One region of the Lysinibacillus parviboronicapiens genome, then DNA from elsewhere that is predicted to be linked to it. Evidence: a T-box and tRNA genes for the amino acid it is inferred to sense, from the RefSeq annotation. Region 1 holds a T-box; the other regions hold tRNA genes.

The links. A T-box is a leader RNA that pairs with one kind of tRNA and senses whether it is charged. The one in region 1 lies ahead of tyrS (tyrosine--tRNA ligase), so its partner is inferred to be a tRNA-Tyr.
Positions count from the first base shown of each region.
Region 2: it encodes a tRNA-Tyr, which carries the amino acid that the T-box ahead of tyrS (tyrosine--tRNA ligase) is inferred to sense. The anticodon was not compared.
Region 3: it encodes a tRNA-Tyr, which carries the amino acid that the T-box ahead of tyrS (tyrosine--tRNA ligase) is inferred to sense. The anticodon was not compared.

Region 1 is NZ_CP073713.1:2,064,819-2,071,358, forward strand. It holds gene rarD (EamA family transporter RarD) at 277-1,182, shown strand; partial or broken gene C9J31_RS09755 (GNAT family N-acetyltransferase) at 1,276-1,712, shown strand; gene tyrS (tyrosine--tRNA ligase) at 1,793-3,007, opposite strand; T-box leader at 3,083-3,324, opposite strand; gene C9J31_RS09765 (hypothetical protein) at 3,481-3,822, opposite strand; gene C9J31_RS09770 (endonuclease MutS2) at 4,517-6,418, shown strand; gene C9J31_RS09775 (helix-turn-helix domain-containing protein) at 6,504-6,540, opposite strand, start outside.
Region 2 is NZ_CP073713.1:4,119,221-4,125,760, forward strand. It holds gene C9J31_RS19920 (S-layer homology domain-containing protein) at 1-652, opposite strand, end outside; gene C9J31_RS19925 (MazG nucleotide pyrophosphohydrolase domain-containing protein) at 1,165-1,482, opposite strand; tRNA gene C9J31_RS19930 (tRNA-Leu) at 1,667-1,750, opposite strand; tRNA gene C9J31_RS19935 (tRNA-Cys) at 1,807-1,880, opposite strand; tRNA gene C9J31_RS19940 (tRNA-Gly) at 1,889-1,963, opposite strand; tRNA gene C9J31_RS19945 (tRNA-Gln) at 1,970-2,044, opposite strand; tRNA gene C9J31_RS19950 (tRNA-His) at 2,064-2,139, opposite strand; tRNA gene C9J31_RS19955 (tRNA-His) at 2,169-2,244, opposite strand; tRNA gene C9J31_RS19960 (tRNA-Trp) at 2,257-2,330, opposite strand; tRNA gene C9J31_RS19965 (tRNA-Tyr) at 2,345-2,428, opposite strand; tRNA gene C9J31_RS19970 (tRNA-Thr) at 2,438-2,513, opposite strand; tRNA gene C9J31_RS19975 (tRNA-Phe) at 2,526-2,598, opposite strand; tRNA gene C9J31_RS19980 (tRNA-Asp) at 2,612-2,687, opposite strand; tRNA gene C9J31_RS19985 (tRNA-Met) at 2,691-2,765, opposite strand; tRNA gene C9J31_RS19990 (tRNA-Val) at 2,792-2,867, opposite strand; tRNA gene C9J31_RS19995 (tRNA-Glu) at 2,884-2,958, opposite strand; tRNA gene C9J31_RS20000 (tRNA-Ser) at 2,987-3,078, opposite strand; tRNA gene C9J31_RS20005 (tRNA-Asn) at 3,084-3,160, opposite strand; rRNA gene rrf (5S ribosomal RNA) at 3,176-3,291, opposite strand; rRNA gene C9J31_RS20015 (23S ribosomal RNA) at 3,407-6,335, opposite strand.
Region 3 is NZ_CP073713.1:275,915-282,454, forward strand. It holds rRNA gene C9J31_RS01445 (23S ribosomal RNA) at 1-2,386, shown strand, start outside; rRNA gene rrf (5S ribosomal RNA) at 2,454-2,569, shown strand; tRNA gene C9J31_RS01455 (tRNA-Val) at 2,583-2,658, shown strand; tRNA gene C9J31_RS01460 (tRNA-Thr) at 2,664-2,739, shown strand; tRNA gene C9J31_RS01465 (tRNA-Tyr) at 2,749-2,832, shown strand; tRNA gene C9J31_RS01470 (tRNA-Trp) at 2,846-2,919, shown strand; tRNA gene C9J31_RS01475 (tRNA-His) at 2,932-3,007, shown strand; tRNA gene C9J31_RS01480 (tRNA-Ser) at 3,098-3,190, shown strand; tRNA gene C9J31_RS01485 (tRNA-Met) at 3,359-3,433, shown strand; tRNA gene C9J31_RS01490 (tRNA-Asp) at 3,437-3,512, shown strand; tRNA gene C9J31_RS01495 (tRNA-Phe) at 3,648-3,723, shown strand; tRNA gene C9J31_RS01500 (tRNA-Gly) at 3,729-3,802, shown strand; tRNA gene C9J31_RS01505 (tRNA-Ile) at 3,807-3,883, shown strand; tRNA gene C9J31_RS01510 (tRNA-Asn) at 3,888-3,964, shown strand; tRNA gene C9J31_RS01515 (tRNA-Glu) at 3,966-4,037, shown strand; gene C9J31_RS01520 (nitric oxide synthase oxygenase) at 4,327-5,373, shown strand; gene C9J31_RS01525 (CynX/NimT family MFS transporter) at 5,419-6,540, opposite strand, start outside.

The DNA.
Region 1 (6,540 bases):
GTCTATTCTTTAACTTTATTCAACAAGAACGGCCAGTAAGAAACCAACACTTAAGTTGCAAGATGCAAACAAGTGAACGATCACCTAAGCGTAAAAGCCCGAGTGCTGCAACTAACCATCAGTCGAGGATACAAAAACCTCACTATTTGAAATTTCGCTCAGTGAACGTCAATCTTGCCAGTGGTTGCTTTTGGTCTATTGAACAAAGTTATGCTTGCATATATTTACGCGCAGGCGTAAATGATTTATACAACTAGAGTAGGAGAATTATAGACAATGTCGAACGAGAAAAAAGGGATATTGGCAGCATTTTTTGCTTATGTCATTTGGGGTGCCTTCCCGCTTTATTGGAAAATGCTTGAGCATGTGCCAAGCATGGAAATTCTGTTAGGACGCGTGATTTGGTCCTTTGTGTTTACGGTGATAGCAGTAGTACTTATCGGTATGCGTAAAGAGCTACTGGCAGATTTAAAATATTTATGGACGCATCAGAAGCTTTTTTGGCTACTAGCGGGAGCTTCTTTTGTCATTTCAATGAATTGGTATTTATATATTTGGGCTGTAACGCATGAACACTTGATTGAGACAAGCCTAGGTTACTACATTAACCCATTGTTATCAGTTATTTTTGGCGTAGTTTTCTTCAAAGAGACACTTAGCCGTGCACAGTGGGCTGCTACAGGTATTGCCTTTATCGCTGTCATTATTTTGACATTGAACTACGGCTCTATTCCATGGGTCGCATTACTGATTGCATTAACCTTCGCCATTTATGGTGTGCTGAAAAAGAAAATTACCATTGATGCAACTAGAGGTCTTGCGATTGAAACATTGTTTATCCTACCTTTTGCACTAGGGTATTACATCTATCTATTTACAACAAGCCAAGCTTCTTTCTTACATGTGAATGTACAAACAGATATTTTGATGATTGTAAGTGGTATTGTCACAGCGGTGCCTTTAATTTTATTTGCCAAAGGCGCACAAAATATTCCGCTCTATTTATTGGGCTTTATACAATACGTAGCGCCAACAATTGTCTTAATTTTAGGTGTTGTGCTGTATAAGGAGCCATTTAGCCAAGTAGAATTAATGGCGTTTAGTATTATTTGGATAGCGTTATTATTATTCTCTGGCTCAAAAATCATCGAAACGAGAAGAGCCCATCATAAATCCGCGTAATAAAAGGACTTGTAGAAATTTTCTACAGGTCCTTTTTATGTGTAAAACAGATTGCACATAGGATACCTTACCCCGATTCATCCCTTGCTAAGGATGAAAAAATGCCACGCTGTCTATTATGATCTACATCATACAAAGCCAACACTAGATGAATACATCTATTTATGTTCGAGTGTAGGGTGGGGAGATTATATGAATTTTGATGTGGCAGAGACATCAATTCAACATTCGATCTTTTCGTTATCGTTAAAGATAATAACAATATTCTTGGAATGGGGAGAATTGTTGGAGACGGTGTAAACTATTTTTATATCCAAGACGTCGTTGTTCATCCAGAATATCAAGGACAAGGAATTGGGAAAGACATTATGAATTCATTAGTAAGTTATCTAGAAAAAAATGCACCTGATAAGGCATTTGTCGGGTTATTTGCATCAGCAGGTAAAGGTGAATTTTATGAAAAATATGATTTTTATAACCACTCTCCTAATATGACCGGAATGTTTAAAGTCATCAAGAATAGTAACTAGAACAGGGCACGATTATGGCGAAAAAACATGCATGAAACAATTTTCGTTTAGTGCATGTTTTTGATTTTTTTAGTCGCTCGTTATTTAATAAATTTTAGAAATCGTTTCTTGCCAATTTGTAACACGTCATTGTTCATTAATATATGATCTAAATCGTCCGCTAGAATTTTTTCCCCGTTTAATGATACGCCATTTTGTTTGATTAACCTTACAAATTCGCTTTTACTTTGAACAAAATCCATGGTAATCAGTTCAGGAATGATGTCGGCAATCTTTTCATGTCCGATTTCAATTATCAGACTAGGAATATTTTCTGGGATTTCCCGTTTTTGAAAGGCGGTTTCAAAATAGACTTTAGCTTCCTTCATCGCATTTTTACCATGATATAACGAGGTAATTATTTCGGCTAATTGTAATTTCACATCACGGGGGTTTTCCCCGTTTTCTAAACGTTCCTGAATCATGTTGATGAACTGAGGATGCTCATCTGTTGCCAATTCAAAATATTTAATGATCAAATGATCGGGCACTTCCATCACTTTTTTAAACATTGTTTCGGGTGCCTCGTTGACACCGATATAGTTCCCTAGACTTTTACTCATTTTTTCAACCCCATCTAAACCTTCTAGTAGAGGCATGAAAATGGCAATTTGTTTTTCTAACCCTAAATGCTTTTGTAATGTTCGACCCATTAAAATATTAAAAGTTTGGTCTGTGCCGCCTAACTCAATGTCTGCGGAAATTTCGACGGAATCATACGCTTGCATTAACGGATAGAAAAATTCGTGAACTCCGATAGGCACTTGATTTTTGTAACGTTTTTGAAAATCATCTCGTTCTAAAATGCGCGCTACCGAAGTCGTTGCTGCTAATTGAATAACTTCTTCAAACGTTAATTTTGATAACCACTCACTATTAAAACGGACCGTTGTTTTATCCTTATCTAATACTTTAAAGATTTGCGCGCAATAGGTGTGGGCGTTTTCCTTAACTACTGCATCACTCAGTGCCACACGACCTTTTGCTTTTCCTGTTGGGTCACCAATGCGACCAGTAAAGTCCCCAATCAAAATGACTACCTGATGTCCTAAATCTTGCATTTGCTTAATTTTGCGTAGAACAACGGCATGACCTAAATGAATATCCGGTGCTGAAGGATCAAGGCCTAATTTAATTGTCAACGGTTCTTTCTTCTCGAATGAACGCGTTAATTTTGCCAGTAATTCTTCTTCATGAACAATTGTGTCTGTCCCTTTCTTAATGATTGCTAATTGCTCTTGTGGTTCTAACAACATCTCTAACAACTCCTTCAAATGTTAATCTGACAGATTCTATAAGAGAAAAACAAAAAACGCCCTTTAGGAATAAACCTAAAGGACGTGTATGAACGTGTTACCACCTTTATTTGAGAGCTATTCACATAACTCTCCTCAATAGGTACGGCTATATGCGATACCCATGCATTGATTACGGGTGCAACCCCGTCGTAGCCTACTATAAGTTCGGTACGCAGCTCCAAGATGTATTCACCTTAACTTTCCTTGCGCCTCTCAACAACCGGCTACTTTCTGTAAGTTCCATTAAAGCTACTCGTTCTCTTCAACGCTTTTACTCTTATACTCCGAAATGCATGAAACAAATCTTCGTTATGCAGATATTGATACTTATTATAACTTTACATCTCTAATTGTCAACCAATTTCGAGTATTCATTGTTTAAGTGCAGTCGCTGATTTATCTTGGTCTAGCAGGTTTAGTGGCAGGGTTATTTATTTATTAGCGGCATTTTGTATTTCGATGTCAAAGGAATGAAAACCGTTTTCTTCTGCTACAATGTTTACGATATTGTGAATTTCTCTTTCTCTTTCTGTATTCATTGCATCACCATCATACATTAACAGTGCAATTATTTGTTTATCTGGGTAAATAGTGTATCCTACGCCTCCAGCCAACGTATAGCCATGCTCGTTTAACCTACTAACAATTTTATTTGAAAGTTCAGTTTCGGTTATTTGTGCATCAATCTTCGCAACTTCCGCCAACAATTTTTGGTGATTGGCAAAATTAACACGACCACTATCATCTGATGTGTTGAAAAAAATATCTAGCATTAAGAATGACCCACATATGAATATGACCGTTACCACAAAAAAGATTCCTTTTTTACGGATAAGGCATCATCCTTTCCTATTCTATATAAATGTTATGCAGGAAGGGTCAGTAAAAGTCTTGGCTCTAGCTTCATAAGCTCAACCGTTTTATGGAGGATTATAAATGAGGATTTCTCCACATGACTTCCTTAATTTTAATGACTAAACGATGTCATTTACTTTCATCGTCAAAAAACGCCAAAACGAAGCAACTTTACTTTTTGATTGGCATATAGTATTATGAATGCAATCAATTAGATGATAATGAAACGAACTATAAATAAATGCGAGGTGCTTTTTGTGAGTGCGGTAGGTTCTAAATAGGCAAAACTAAATGAAGTAAAGAGATGACGACGGGGGATATGTATCAAAACCACCCCTAATTTTGTCATGGATTTATTTCAAAACCTATGAAGATACCTACAATACTTTATAAAGCGTGTAATCTTGAATGAGCGAATACTGAATGTTCGCTTGATTCTATTTGCACATGCCTTGTAACTGTAAAGGAAGCTGTGGTATCCCCACAGCTTTTTTGTGTTTATAAGTAAACTGAATAAGAAAATAACCCAATGCTATAGTTGACAGATAATTGACATCTAATGGGTAGGTATCTTCATTGTGATAGGAAAAATCATCGTGAGGAGAATTGAACATGAATCAAACAACTTTTGAAAAGTTACAATATAACGAATTAAAACAGCTAGTAAAATCTTTTTGTGTCAGTGGGTTAGGGAAGCAATTATTGGATAAGTTGACACCGAGCTCGAATTTGACAGTCGTACACAACCGTTTACACGAAACAACAGAAGCGCGCGCAATCTTGGATGCAGAAGGGCATGTCCCATTTTTAGGCGTCACCAATATTGACCATACACTTAAAAACCTTGAAAAAGGCATTATTCTTGATCCAAGTGAGCTCATAAACGTATCAGATTTTTTAAGAGGATGTAGGAAGATTAAAAAATTTATGCAGGATAAAGAATTTTTTGCACCTTTGTTAGCTTCTTACGCAATTTCGATGTCCGAATTTAAAAGTGTGGAAGAAGAAATTAATTTTTCCATTAAGGCAAATCGGGTGGATGCAGCAGCAAGCAGAGACTTAAAGCGAATTCGCAACCATATCGAAACAACGGAAGAAAAAATTAAAGAACGCTTAGCTAAATTTTTAAATAATAGTGCCAATAAAACGTATATTCAAGAATTCTTTATTAGTAAAAAAGATGATCGTTATACCATTCCCATTAAAGCATCCTTTAAAAATCATGTACCCGGTACAGTTATTGAAATTTCCTCTACAGGGTCGACGGTCTTTATAGAACCTAATACCGTGACAAAATTAAATGGGGAGCTTGCAAGTCTAAAAGCGGAAGAAGCGATAGAAGAATATCAAATTTTAGCGACACTTTCGGGATTGTTGTTGGAGAATATTCAAGCAATCAACATCAATATGGAACTGATTAGCCAATACGATATGGTGTTTGCCAAAGCAAAATTTAGTAAACACATTAATGGCCTAGCACCCACATTAAATGACCATGGCTATATAAAATTAGTGAATTGTAAACATCCACTTCTAACTGGAGAGGCTGTACCACTTAATTTTGGTATAGGCAAAGATTATCGTAGCCTAATTATAACAGGGCCAAATGCCGGCGGAAAAACGGTAGTTTTGAAAACAATCGGTTTATTAACGTTGGCGGCCATGTCCGGTTTTCATATTAGCGCAGATAAGACGACCGAATTGGCAGTGTTCGACCATATTTTTGTAGATATTGGTGACAATCAAAGCATCGAAAATGCACTTAGTACGTTTTCATCGCATATGAAAAACCTTTCGGAAATTATGCGCGCATCCAATAATAATACGCTTTTACTGTTTGATGAAATTGGAAGTGGAACGGAACCGAACGAAGGGGCGGCACTTGCAATCGCCATTTTAGAGGAATTTTATCAAATGGGTTGTATCACAGTGGCAACTACGCACTATGGCGAAATTAAACGTTTTTCAGAAATGCATCGTGATTTTATGAATGCCGCCATGCGCTTTAATAGCGACACATTAGAGCCGATGTATAAGCTGATGATCGGTACATCCGGTGACAGTAACGCCCTGTGGATTTCGAGAAAAATGAATATGCGTGAAACTGTGCTACAAAGAGCACAAGCATACATGGAAAATAAGGATTATCACTTACAACGTGTGCATGAAGATAAAATAAGAAAGCCGAAGATTGTCAAAGTACAAAAGCAAGACAATTATGCATTTCAAAAAGGGGACCGTGTGAAATTATTAGATTACAATGACTATGGCATTGTCTATCAAGAAATGGACCCTTACAATAATATCGCCGTGTTCTATCAAGGCAATTTCATGGAAGTCAATGTGAAGCGATTGGCTTTAGAGGTGCAGGCCAACGAATTATATCCAGAAGGCTATGATTTAGATACATTATTTGTGGATTATCAAGACCGAAAGTTACAGCATGATATCGAGCGCGGTTCGAAAAAAGCACTGCGTAAAATACAAAAAGAAATAAGAAAGGATAGGGGATGACATTCTCATAACTAGAAAATGATTTATTTAAAGGGATTGCACTTTTACATATTGCGTGCAATCCCTTTATGTTTAGTGCATATTACTAGACGGAATTAATCTGTGCTTTAATCGTTAAATAT
Region 2 (6,540 bases), 2.1 Mb from region 1:
CAGGCGAATAAAAAGCATACGTGTATACATACGCAGGATCCTTTAAAAGATTCACTTTTGAAAGTGTTAAGGCTCGGGCCATAAATGCTGAAAAATGTGCTCGTGTTAGCGATAAATTTGGTTTAAATGAACCATCCTGATAACCCCTTGTAATATTATTATTCGCAATTGCTAAAATTTCCTTATATCCTATTGTCTTTTCTGTAACATCTGTAAATTGATACGAATTTGATCCTTTTAGTTTAAAGGCCCTTTGTAAAACAATCGCCATTTCTCCTCTAGAAAGCGTACCATCTGGTTTAAATTTCTTTGTTGCATCGAAAATTCCTTCATTTTGCGTAGCCGCTATTTCTTTAAAATAGATATGTGTTGTTGGTACATCTAGATATTTCGGATTTTTTACGTTCGTTGTCTTCAATCCTAGCGCTCGTGTTAACATTACAGCTACTTGTGCCTTTGTCACATAGTCATTTGGTTTAAACATGCCATTAGGATACCCCTTGATAATGCCTCTTTCTACTAAATAATCAATTTCAGTTGCTAACACATTTTCGGATGTTACATCTTTAAAACTGGCTGCATAAACCGGTTGAATTTGTAATATCCATACAGAAAGCACAGCCACACACAGAATCTTAGTAATTTTATTCATGTCATTCCCCCTATTTTTCTTTCATCCTTCTTATCCTATTCTCCATCAACAACAATTAGATATAATCTCCAAAAATAGCATAGCAATAACGTTGTTTATTATATTCTTTGATATTTCATGACATCCACCTATCCATTTGTATTACTTACCCATACCCATTGTCTTATCCTTTTACGCCTGAGAAATATAGGTGATTTTTTCTTCTATCTAGTCTGTAGCAAAAAAAAAACCTCTACTATAAGCTGTAGAGGGGGGCATCATTGTATTTTACATTCAATGACTTTATTAATTATTTCTTTTGTGTTAAACCTAGACCAAGTCCAGTAGGATCAACCAAATATGCCAGATAAAAATTATTAAACTCCATTTTATCTCAGACGATTATCGCACCATGTTCCTTAGCTTTTGAAATAGCATCTTGCATCATCTTCAATTAGAATATGAGTTCCATGAGGATAATCATTTGGTCCCTTTCCAATTATATAGTTCACGGTAACTACGCAGATTTCATCTTATCCTTTGTAGCGCTTTAGTAATTTTTCTTGATGGGCACTGAAAATTTCCTCAAGTGAAATATCATACTTATTGGCAATCACAATGATATTTCCTAATACATCGCCAAGTTCCTCTACTAATTCTTGTTTATTCTCTTCATAGGAACCTACCTTTTCATCTGGTCGGTCTCTTCCTATTTCAAGTGCTCGAATCGCACGTGCTACTTCTCCCGTTTCTTCGGCCAAAAAGCCGATCCGTGTAAAGATATTTAAGTCTGACCACCCTCGTGTTTCATAGTAATCTTTTATCCACAATTGAAAATCATTTAATTCCATAAACCTATGCCCCATTTCCTTGTTGTATAAATGAAATTATACTATAAAGCTTATAGCCTTACCTGATATGGATGGTATTCCCTGCAATCAAGTACAGATCAAGTTTATAAATAATTTTGCTATGCTACGAACAAAGAAAAAAGACCTCAACATAATCGTTGAAGTCTTGTAATTAATCATTTAATGGTACCGGTGGTCGGGGTCGAACCGACACTCCAAAGGAACACGATTTTGAGTCGTGCGCGTCTGCCAATTCCGCCACACCGGCATGAGACCTTAGAGATAAAAAAAATCGGATAATCCGATTGTTGTTAAAAAACATTATGGAGGCGGCAACCGGATTTGAACCGGTGATAAAGGTGTTGCAGACCTGTGCCTTACCACTTGGCTATGCCGCCATAAAAATTGGAGCGGAAGACGAGGTTCGAACTCGCGACCCCCACCTTGGCAAGGTGGTGTTCTACCACTGAACTACTTCCGCAATAAATGGCTGGGGTACCTGGATTCGAACCAGGGCGTGACGGAATCAAAATCCGTTGCCTTACCGCTTGGCTATACCCCAAAAGATAATTTTATGAAAATGGGGCGACTGATGGGAATCGAACCCACGAATGCCTGAACCACAATCAGGTGCGTTAACCACTTCGCCACAACCGCCATATTACTATCGTTTATATTAAATTAAATGGGGCGACTGATGGGAATCGAACCCACGAATGCCTGAACCACAATCAGGTGCGTTAACCACTTCGCCACAACCGCCATAATATGCATTGGCAGGGGCAGTAGGAATCGAACCCACATCAAAGGTTTTGGAGACCTCTATTCTACCGTTAAACTATGCCCCTATAAAAATAAAAACTGGTGGAGGGGGACGGATTCGAACCGCCGAACCCTAAGGAGCGGATTTACAGTCCGCCGCGTTTAGCCACTTCGCTACCCCTCCGGGATTACATGGTGCCGGCTATAGGAATCGAACCCACGACCTACTGATTACAAGTCAGTTGCTCTACCTGCTGAGCTAAACCGGCAAAAAAATATGATGGGTCAGGACGGAATCGAACCGCCGACACTTAGAGCTTCAATCTAATGCTCTACCAACTGAGCTACTGACCCATATTTTAAAAAATGGCGGTCCCGACCGGGATCGAACCGGCGATCTCCTGCGTGACAGGCAGGCATGTTAACCGCTACACCACGGGACCATTTGGTTGCGGGGGCCGGATTTGAACCAACGACCTTCGGGTTATGAGCCCGACGAGCTACCACTGCTCCACCCCGCGATAATACTATTAGAATATATAAATAATGGTGGAGGATGACGGGCTCGAACCGCCGACCCTCTGCTTGTAAGGCAGATGCTCTCCCAGCTGAGCTAATCCTCCATCTGGGTATTGAAAATGGTGACCCCTACGGGATTCGAACCCGTGTTACCGCCGTGAAAGGGCGGTGTCTTAACCACTTGACCAAGGGGCCCATTTGGAACTGTAATCCTAAAGTTTGCTGGCGGAGAGTAAGGGATTTGAACCCTTGAGACAGTGTTAACCGCCTACACGATTTCCAATCGTGCTCCTTCGGCCACTCGGACAACTCTCCAAGAATGGCTCCGAAGGCAGGACTCGAACCTGCGACAACCTGATTAACAGTCAGGTGCTACTACCAACTGAGCTACTTCGGAATGATATTATGTATAGCCTAGCGACGTCCTACTCTCACAGGGGGAAGCCCCCAACTACCATCGGCGCTAAAGAGCTTAACTTCCGTGTTCGGTATGGGAACGGGTGTGACCTCTTTGCCATCATCACTAGACTATATGAAAGACATTATTTATTATAACATATTTTATTATAATTACAAGTGTTTTATCATCACTTTTTTATTCTTTCAAAACTGGATAAACGGTGCATTGAATGTTTCAAACATTTTGGTTAAGTCCTCGATCGATTAGTATTCGTCAGCTCCATGTGTCACCACACTTCCACCTCGAACCTATCTACCTCATCGTCTTTGAGGGATCTTACTTACTTGCGTAATGGGAAATCTCATCTTGAGGGGGGCTTCATGCTTAGATGCTTTCAGCACTTATCCCGTCCACACATAGCTACCCAGCGATGCCTTTGGCAAGACAACTGGTACACCAGCGGTGTGTCCATCCCGGTCCTCTCGTACTAAGGACAGCTCCTCTCAAATTTCCTACGCCCACGACGGATAGGGACCGAACTGTCTCACGACGTTCTGAACCCAGCTCGCGTACCGCTTTAATGGGCGAACAGCCCAACCCTTGGGACCGACTACAGCCCCAGGATGCGATGAGCCGACATCGAGGTGCCAAACCTCCCCGTCGATGTGGACTCTTGGGGGAGATAAGCCTGTTATCCCCGGGGTAGCTTTTATCCGTTGAGCGATGGCCCTTCCATGCGGAACCACCGGATCACTAAGCCCGTCTTTCGACCCTGCTCGACTTGTAGGTCTCGCAGTCAAGCTCCCTTGTGCCTTTACACTCTACGAATGATTTCCAACCATTCTGAGGGAACCTTTGGGCGCCTCCGTTACCTTTTAGGAGGCGACCGCCCCAGTCAAACTGTCCGCCTGACACTGTCTCCTGCCCCGCTAAGGGGCATGGGTTAGAATTTCAATACAACCAGGGTAGTATCCCACCGACGCCTCCTTCGAAGCTGGCGCTCCGAGATCTCTGGCTCCTACCTATCCTGTACAAGTTGTACCAAAATTCAATATCAGGCTACAGTAAAGCTCCACGGGGTCTTTCCGTCCTGTCGCGGGTAACCTGCATCTTCACAGGTACTATAATTTCACCGAGTCTCTCGTTGAGACAGTGCCCAGATCGTTACGCCTTTCGTGCGGGTCGGAACTTACCCGACAAGGAATTTCGCTACCTTAGGACCGTTATAGTTACGGCCGCCGTTTACTGGGGCTTCAATTCGCAGCTTCGCTTGCGCTAACCACTCCTCTTAACCTTCCAGCACCGGGCAGGCGTCAGCCCCTATACGTCACCTTACGGTTTTGCAGAGACCTGTGTTTTTGCTAAACAGTCGCCTGGGCCTATTCACTGCGGCTCTCATGCGCTTGCACGCTCAAGAGCACCCCTTCTCCCGAAGTTACGGGGTCATTTTGCCGAGTTCCTTAACGAGAGTTCTCTCGCACACCTTAGGATTCTCTCCTCGACTACCTGTGTCGGTTTGCGGTACGGGCACCTCTCACCTCGATAGAGGCTTTTCTTGGCAGTGTGAAATCAGGAACTTCGTCCTTAAAGGACTCGCCATCACAGCTCAACGTTACAGTGTGCGGATTTGCCTACACACACGCCTTACTGCTTGGACGCGCACAACCAACGGCGCGCTTACCCTATCCTACTGCGTCCCCCCATTTCTCAAACGGTGAGGAGGTGGTACAGGAATATCAACCTGTTGTCCATCGCCTACGCCTATCGGCCTCGGCTTAGGTCCCGACTAACCCTGAGCGGACGAGCCTTCCTCAGGAAACCTTAGTCATACGGTGGACGGGATTCTCACCCGTCTTTCGCTACTCATACCGGCATTCTCACTTCTAAGCGCTCCACCAGTCCTTCCGGTCTGACTTCAACGCACTTAGAACGCTCTCCTACCACTGACATCGTAGATGTCAATCCACAGCTTCGGTGAATCGTTTAGCCCCGATACATTTTCGGCGCAGCGTCACTCGACCAGTGAGCTATTACGCACTCTTTAAATGATGGCTGCTTCTAAGCCAACATCCTGGTTGTCTATGCAACGCCACATCCTTTTCCACTTAACGATTACTTTGGGACCTTAGCTGGTGGTCTGGGCTGTTTCCCTTTTGACTACGGATCTTATCACTCGCAGTCTGACTCCCGTGTATAAATATCTGGCATTCGGAGTTTGTCTGAATTCGGTAAACCGGGATGGCCCCCTAGTCCAAACAGTGCTCTACCTCCAGTATTCTCATCACGAGGCTAGCCCTAAAGCTATTTCGGAGAGAACCAGCTATCTCCAGGTTCGATTGGAATTTCTCCGCTACCCACACCTCATCCCCGCACTTTTCAACGTGCGTGGGTTCGGGCCTCCAGTAAGTGTTACCTTACCTTCACCCTGGACATGGGTAGATCACCTGGTTTCGGGTCTACGACCACGTACTAATTCGCCCTATTCAGACTCGCTTTCGCTGCGGCTCCGTCTTCTAAAACTTAACCTCGCACGTAATCGTAACTCGCCGGTTCATTCTACAAAAGGCACGCTATCACCCATTAACGGGCTCTAACTACTTGTAGGCACACGGTTTCAGGATCTCTTTCACTCCCCTTCCGGGGTGCTTTTCACCTTTCCCTCACGGTACTGGTTCACTATCGGTCACTAGGTAGTATTTAGCCTTGGGAGATGGTCCTCCCAGATTCCGACGGAATTTCACGTGTTCCGCCGTACTCAGGATCCACTCAGGAGGGAATGAACTTTCGACTACAGGGCTTTTACCTGCTCTGGCGGACCTTTCCAAGTCGCTTCATCTAACTCATTCTTTTGTAACTCCGTATTGAGTGTCCTACAACCCCAAGAGGCAAGCCTCTTGGTTTGGGCTCTTCCCGTTTCGCTCGCCGCTACTCAGGGAATCGATTTTTCTTTCTCTTCCTCCAGGTACTTAGATGTTTCAGTTCCCTGGGTCTGCCTTCAAGACGCTATGTATTCACGTCAAGATACTACGCGATTAAACGTAGTGGGTTCCCCCATTCGGAAATCTCCGGATCAAAGCTCACTTACAGCTCCCCGAAGCATATCGGTGTTAGTGCCGTCCTTCTTCGGCTCCTAGTGCCAAGGCATTCGCCGTGCGCCCTTAATAACTTAACCTACGTCGGCTTCCAATACACTGCGTATTTCGTTGTCAGCTTCACTCGTTCAGTCAGTCACGTACTAAGGTACGCTCCTTTCCTCTCTCGCTTGCTTCCTAGAACTACTTGTGTCTTGAAACCCTACATTATCTGTTATTAAGCCTAAAAAACTTAAAAAATAAATGTGTTTGTTACTATTTCAATGTCGTTTTATCCAGTTTTCA
Region 3 (6,540 bases), 1.8 Mb from region 1:
TGAAAGAGATCCTGAAACCGTGTGCCTACAAGTAGTTAGAGCCCGTTAATGGGTGATAGCGTGCCTTTTGTAGAATGAACCGGCGAGTTACGATTACGTGCGAGGTTAAGTTTTAGAAGACGGAGCCGCAGCGAAAGCGAGTCTGAATAGGGCGAATTAGTACGTGGTCGTAGACCCGAAACCAGGTGATCTACCCATGTCCAGGGTGAAGGTAAGGTAACACTTACTGGAGGCCCGAACCCACGCACGTTGAAAAGTGCGGGGATGAGGTGTGGGTAGCGGAGAAATTCCAATCGAACCTGGAGATAGCTGGTTCTCTCCGAAATAGCTTTAGGGCTAGCCTCGTGATGAGAATACTGGAGGTAGAGCACTGTTTGGACTAGGGGGCCATCCCGGTTTACCGAATTCAGACAAACTCCGAATGCCAGATATTTATACACGGGAGTCAGACTGCGAGTGATAAGATCCGTAGTCAAAAGGGAAACAGCCCAGACCACCAGCTAAGGTCCCAAAGTAATCGTTAAGTGGAAAAGGATGTGGCGTTGCATAGACAACCAGGATGTTGGCTTAGAAGCAGCCATCATTTAAAGAGTGCGTAATAGCTCACTGGTCGAGTGACGCTGCGCCGAAAATGTATCGGGGCTAAACGATTCACCGAAGCTGTGGATTGACATCTACGATGTCAGTGGTAGGAGAGCGTTCTAAGTGCGTTGAAGTCAGACCGGAAGGACTGGTGGAGCGCTTAGAAGTGAGAATGCCGGTATGAGTAGCGAAAGACGGGTGAGAATCCCGTCCACCGTATGACTAAGGTTTCCTGAGGAAGGCTCGTCCGCTCAGGGTTAGTCGGGACCTAAGCCGAGGCCGATAGGCGTAGGCGATGGACAACAGGTTGATATTCCTGTACCACCTCCTCACCGTTTGAGAAATGGGGGGACGCAGTAGGATAGGGTAAGCGCGCCGTTGGTTGTGCGCGTCCAAGCAGTAAGGCGTGTGTGTAGGCAAATCCGCACACTGTAACGTTGAGCTGTGATGGCGAGTCCTTTAAGGACGAAGTTCCTGATTTCACACTGCCAAGAAAAGCCTCTATCGAGGTGAGAGGTGCCCGTACCGCAAACCGACACAGGTAGTCGAGGAGAGAATCCTAAGGTGTGCGAGAGAACTCTCGTTAAGGAACTCGGCAAAATGACCCCGTAACTTCGGGAGAAGGGGTGCTCTTGAGCGTGCAAGCGCATGAGAGCCGCAGTGAATAGGCCCAGGCGACTGTTTAGCAAAAACACAGGTCTCTGCAAAACCGTAAGGTGACGTATAGGGGCTGACGCCTGCCCGGTGCTGGAAGGTTAAGAGGAGTGGTTAGCGCAAGCGAAGCTGCGAATTGAAGCCCCAGTAAACGGCGGCCGTAACTATAACGGTCCTAAGGTAGCGAAATTCCTTGTCGGGTAAGTTCCGACCCGCACGAAAGGCGTAACGATCTGGGCACTGTCTCAACGAGAGACTCGGTGAAATTATAGTACCTGTGAAGATGCAGGTTACCCGCGACAGGACGGAAAGACCCCGTGGAGCTTTACTGTAGCCTGATATTGAATTTTGGTACAACTTGTACAGGATAGGTAGGAGCCAGAGATCTCGGAGCGCCAGCTTCGAAGGAGGCGTCGGTGGGATACTACCCTGGTTGTATTGAAATTCTAACCCATGCCCCTTAGCGGGGCAGGAGACAGTGTCAGGCGGACAGTTTGACTGGGGCGGTCGCCTCCTAAAAGGTAACGGAGGCGCCCAAAGGTTCCCTCAGAATGGTTGGAAATCATTCGTAGAGTGTAAAGGCACAAGGGAGCTTGACTGCGAGACCTACAAGTCGAGCAGGGTCGAAAGACGGGCTTAGTGATCCGGTGGTTCCGCATGGAAGGGCCATCGCTCAACGGATAAAAGCTACCCCGGGGATAACAGGCTTATCTCCCCCAAGAGTCCACATCGACGGGGAGGTTTGGCACCTCGATGTCGGCTCATCGCATCCTGGGGCTGTAGTCGGTCCCAAGGGTTGGGCTGTTCGCCCATTAAAGCGGTACGCGAGCTGGGTTCAGAACGTCGTGAGACAGTTCGGTCCCTATCCGTCGTGGGCGTAGGAAATTTGAGAGGAGCTGTCCTTAGTACGAGAGGACCGGGATGGACACACCGCTGGTGTACCAGTTGTCTTGCCAAAGGCATCGCTGGGTAGCTATGTGTGGACGGGATAAGTGCTGAAAGCATCTAAGCATGAAGCCCCCCTCAAGATGAGATTTCCCATTACGCAAGTAAGTAAGATCCCTCAAAGACGATGAGGTAGATAGGTTCGAGGTGGAAGTGTGGTGACACATGGAGCTGACGAATACTAATCGATCGAGGACTTAACCAAAATGTTTGAAACATTCAATGCACCGTTTATCCAGTTTTGAAAGAATAAGTTCTTTTAACTAAATAAGTGAAGTGATGATGGCAAAGAGGTCACACCCGTTCCCATACCGAACACGGAAGTTAAGCTCTTTAGCGCCGATGGTAGTTGGGGGCTTCCCCCTGCGAGAGTAGGACGTCGCTTCGCTTATTTTTTATGTGGAGGATTAGCTCAGCTGGGAGAGCATCTGCCTTACAAGCAGAGGGTCGGCGGTTCGAGCCCGTCATCCTCCACCATTTTTGCCGGTGTAGCTCAGTTGGTAGAGCAACTGACTTGTAATCAGTAGGTCGTGGGTTCGACTCCTATCGCCGGCACCATGTATTGCCGGAGGGGTAGCGAAGTGGCTAAACGCGGCGGACTGTAAATCCGCTCCTTAGGGTTCGGCGGTTCGAATCCGTCCCCCTCCACCAGTTTTTAATTCATAGGGGCATAGTTCAACGGTAGAATAGAGGTCTCCAAAACCTTTGGTGTGGGTTCGATTCCTACTGCCCCTGCCAATTAATTTCATGGCGGTTGTGGCGAAGTGGTTAACGCACCTGATTGTGGTTCAGGCATTCGTGGGTTCGATTCCCATCAGTCGCCCCATTTTAGAATATTGCAAGTTGTAAGCCAATGAATTTTGATTTATTATAAAAAGGTTCAGGTCTACAAAATCCACCATTTATATATTGTTACGGAGGTATACCCAAGTCTGGCTGAAGGGATCGGTCTTGAAAACCGACAGGCGGGTAACACCGCGCGGGGGTTCGAATCCCTCTACCTCCTCCAGTTTATATTTTATAAATGGTGTTCTAAAAGCTCGGTATAAATAATATTGTCGTGGGGTGGAGCAAATCGCAATACGAATATTGCGATTAACGTCGACGCAAGCAAAGCGTGGAAGACGTCATCTTACATTAAGCGTATCATCATGTTATTTATAACGATTCATATTATCGCGGGGTGGAGCAGTGGTAGCTCGTCGGGCTCATAACCCGAAGGTCGTTGGTTCAAATCCGGCCCCCGCAACCAAATGGTCCCGTGGTGTAGCGGTTAACATGCCTGCCTGTCACGCAGGAGATCGCCGGTTCGATCCCGGTCGGGACCGCCATTTTTATAATAAGAGATTCATGATAAGCAAAAAGATTGAAGAAGCAAACGAGTGCATGAAGGAGCGTACTTAAGTACGTGACTGAATAAACGAGACTGGCTGATAAAGATATTTGCAGCTTAGCATGGAACGTATGGGTCAGTAGCTCAGTTGGTAGAGCATTAGATTGAAGCTCTAAGTGTCGGCGGTTCGATTCCGTCCTGACCCACCATATATGCGGGTGTAGTTTAATGGTAAAACCTCAGCCTTCCAAGCTGATGTCGTGAGTTCGATTCTCATCACCCGCTCCAAAATGGGCCTATAGCTCAGCTGGTTAGAGCGCACGCCTGATAAGCGTGAGGTCGATGGTTCGAGTCCATTTAGGCCCACCATTATTCCGAAGTAGCTCAGTTGGTAGTAGCACCTGACTGTTAATCAGGTTGTCGCAGGTTCGAGTCCTGCCTTCGGAGCCATGGCCCCTTGGTCAAGCGGTTAAGACACCGCCCTTTCACGGCGGTAACACGGGTTCGAATCCCGTAGGGGTCATCAAGCATGTAGCATGTTGTTGCTATATGCTTTTTTTTGATTTTTTTGTGTCCTACGTGAGTTTACGCCTACAGTTATAGATTGTAGAGGGGTATAACAATCTTTTTCATCATTCTTTAATGGAGATAAAGTCTAAGATTTTATAGTGGCAAAAATATAATTGAAAAAAGTATGAGCTTAAATTTGAACAAAGTATTTCATATATGCAATATGTATGTTTTCTAGTAGATTTTTTCATGGTGAATCCTGTGCCATTGTTCTAATATGAGAATAGATGGAGGAAATCGACATGAATTTACTAGAGGTACAGCGGTTTTTAGCACTTTATCAATCAGAACAAAATGAGTCCGAAACATGGCTGGCAAATAGATTACAACAGGTGGAATCTGAAGGGGAGTATAACCCGACAACAGAAGAATTAGTTTTTGGAGCACGGGTAGCATGGCGTAACAGTAATAAATGCATTGGTCGTTTATTTTGGCAATCGCTACATGTTGTTGATGCACGTGATATCTTAGATGAGCAGTCCATTTTTGAAACTTTGCTGGCACATATTCAGTATGCAACAAATGATGGGAAAATCCGTCCGACAATTACGGTGTTTGCACCAGAACGTGTGCGTATATGGAATCATCAGCTTATTCGTTATGCAGGCTATGAAACGCAAGAGGGAATCGTTGGTGATTCACATTCTATCGCTTTCACAAAAATATGCAAATCGCTAGGCTGGCAAGGTGAGGGAACAGCGTTTGATGTATTGCCCCTGATTGTGCAAGTAGATCAGCGAACACCACAATTATTTACAATCCCACCTGAATATATTTTAGAAGTCCCTATTCGTCATCCACAATATTCAAAGGTCGAGGCGCTTGACTTAAAATGGTATGCTGTACCAATTATATCGAGCATGCGCTTTCAGATGGCAGGAATTGATTTTCAAGCGGCACCATTTAATGGCTGGTATATGGGCACAGAGATTGGTGCACGCAATTTAGCCGATCACGATCGCTATAACATGCTACCAGCAATAGCAGAAATATTTGGGTTGGATATGACAAAGCAGGTATCACTATGGAGAGATCGTGCATTAGTTGAGTTGAATATTGCAGTGCTGCATTCCTTTAAAGAAGACGGCGTTAGCATAGTGGATCATCACACGGCAGCACAACAGTTTAAGCTATTTGAAGAAGCAGAAGAGAAGGCAGGACGAGAGCTAACAGGTAACTGGGCATGGCTACTTCCGCCACTATCGCCCGCTGCAACACATATCTTTCATAAGCCTTTCGTCAATGTTTACAATACGCCAAACTATTTTTATCAGAAGCCCCCTTACTGAATAGAACAGGCAGCACATCACAAGCACATGAGCTGCCTTTTTTATTTAATTCACATATTCATTCTTAGATGCTCTCATAGAGCAGAAGAAGAGTAGTAATGCCACCACAACGAAGAGCCAGCCAGCGATGTTCCAGCCTCCAAATAAATCATGCAGATAACCAAATAAGATTGGTCCAACTGCTGCTAGTAAATAACCAATAGATTGTGCAAAGCCAGATAAATCAGCTGCTTCGTAGGCCGTGCGTGTACGTAGAGTGAAAAACATCATGGCTAACGCAAATGAAGCTCCCCCGGCTAAGCCAAGAAGCATCATCCAAAGAACTGCAAGACTTGTCCATTCCATTACTAAACCAATAAAGCCAATAACATAAAACACTGTAAAAATTATGACAAGAGGACGTTGGGATTTCATTTTGCTTGCAATAATAGGTACAACTAGCGCCATAGGTATCTGTGAAAACTGCATTGTTGAAAACATCCAGCCAGCACGATCGGCAGCGAGTCCTTGGGCAATATAAATTTCAGGTATCCATGCCGCCGTTGTATAAAATATGAGTGATTGTAACCCCATTGCCCCCGTTACAGCCCAAGTTACCGGTGATTTCCATAATGGTATACGCGCTTTCGTAGATACGAAAGCAACTTCAGGTTTATTCGATTTTAATTGTGGTATCCAAACTATAATGGTAAAGACAACTAGAATAAGAGCTATTGCGAGAGCTCCTTGCCAACCAAGAAAAGAATTGGCTACTGGATAACTAACACCAGCCCCTACACCTGCTGACAGGTTCATAGACACTGTGAAGAATGCCATTAGTAAACCGACGTGGTAAGGAAATTTCAGTTTCAGTAAACCTGGTATAAGCACATTACCAAAAGAAATCGCAACCCCAATTAGTACGGTTCCGAGAACGAGTAGTGCAGTTGTACCAAGGGATCGAGTGATAATGCCAAATGCTAATAAAATTGTTGATAAAAACAATGTCAATTCTAAACCTAATTTGCGTGCAATGACTGGGGCAAATGGTGATATAATCGCAAACGCTAGTAATGGAATTGTTGTCAAAAAGCCGGCGAGTACGTTGGAAATGCCAAGGCCTTCACGAATGAAGGAAATAATTGGACCAACGACAGTTAGTGGCATCCGTAGTGTAGAAGCTATAAA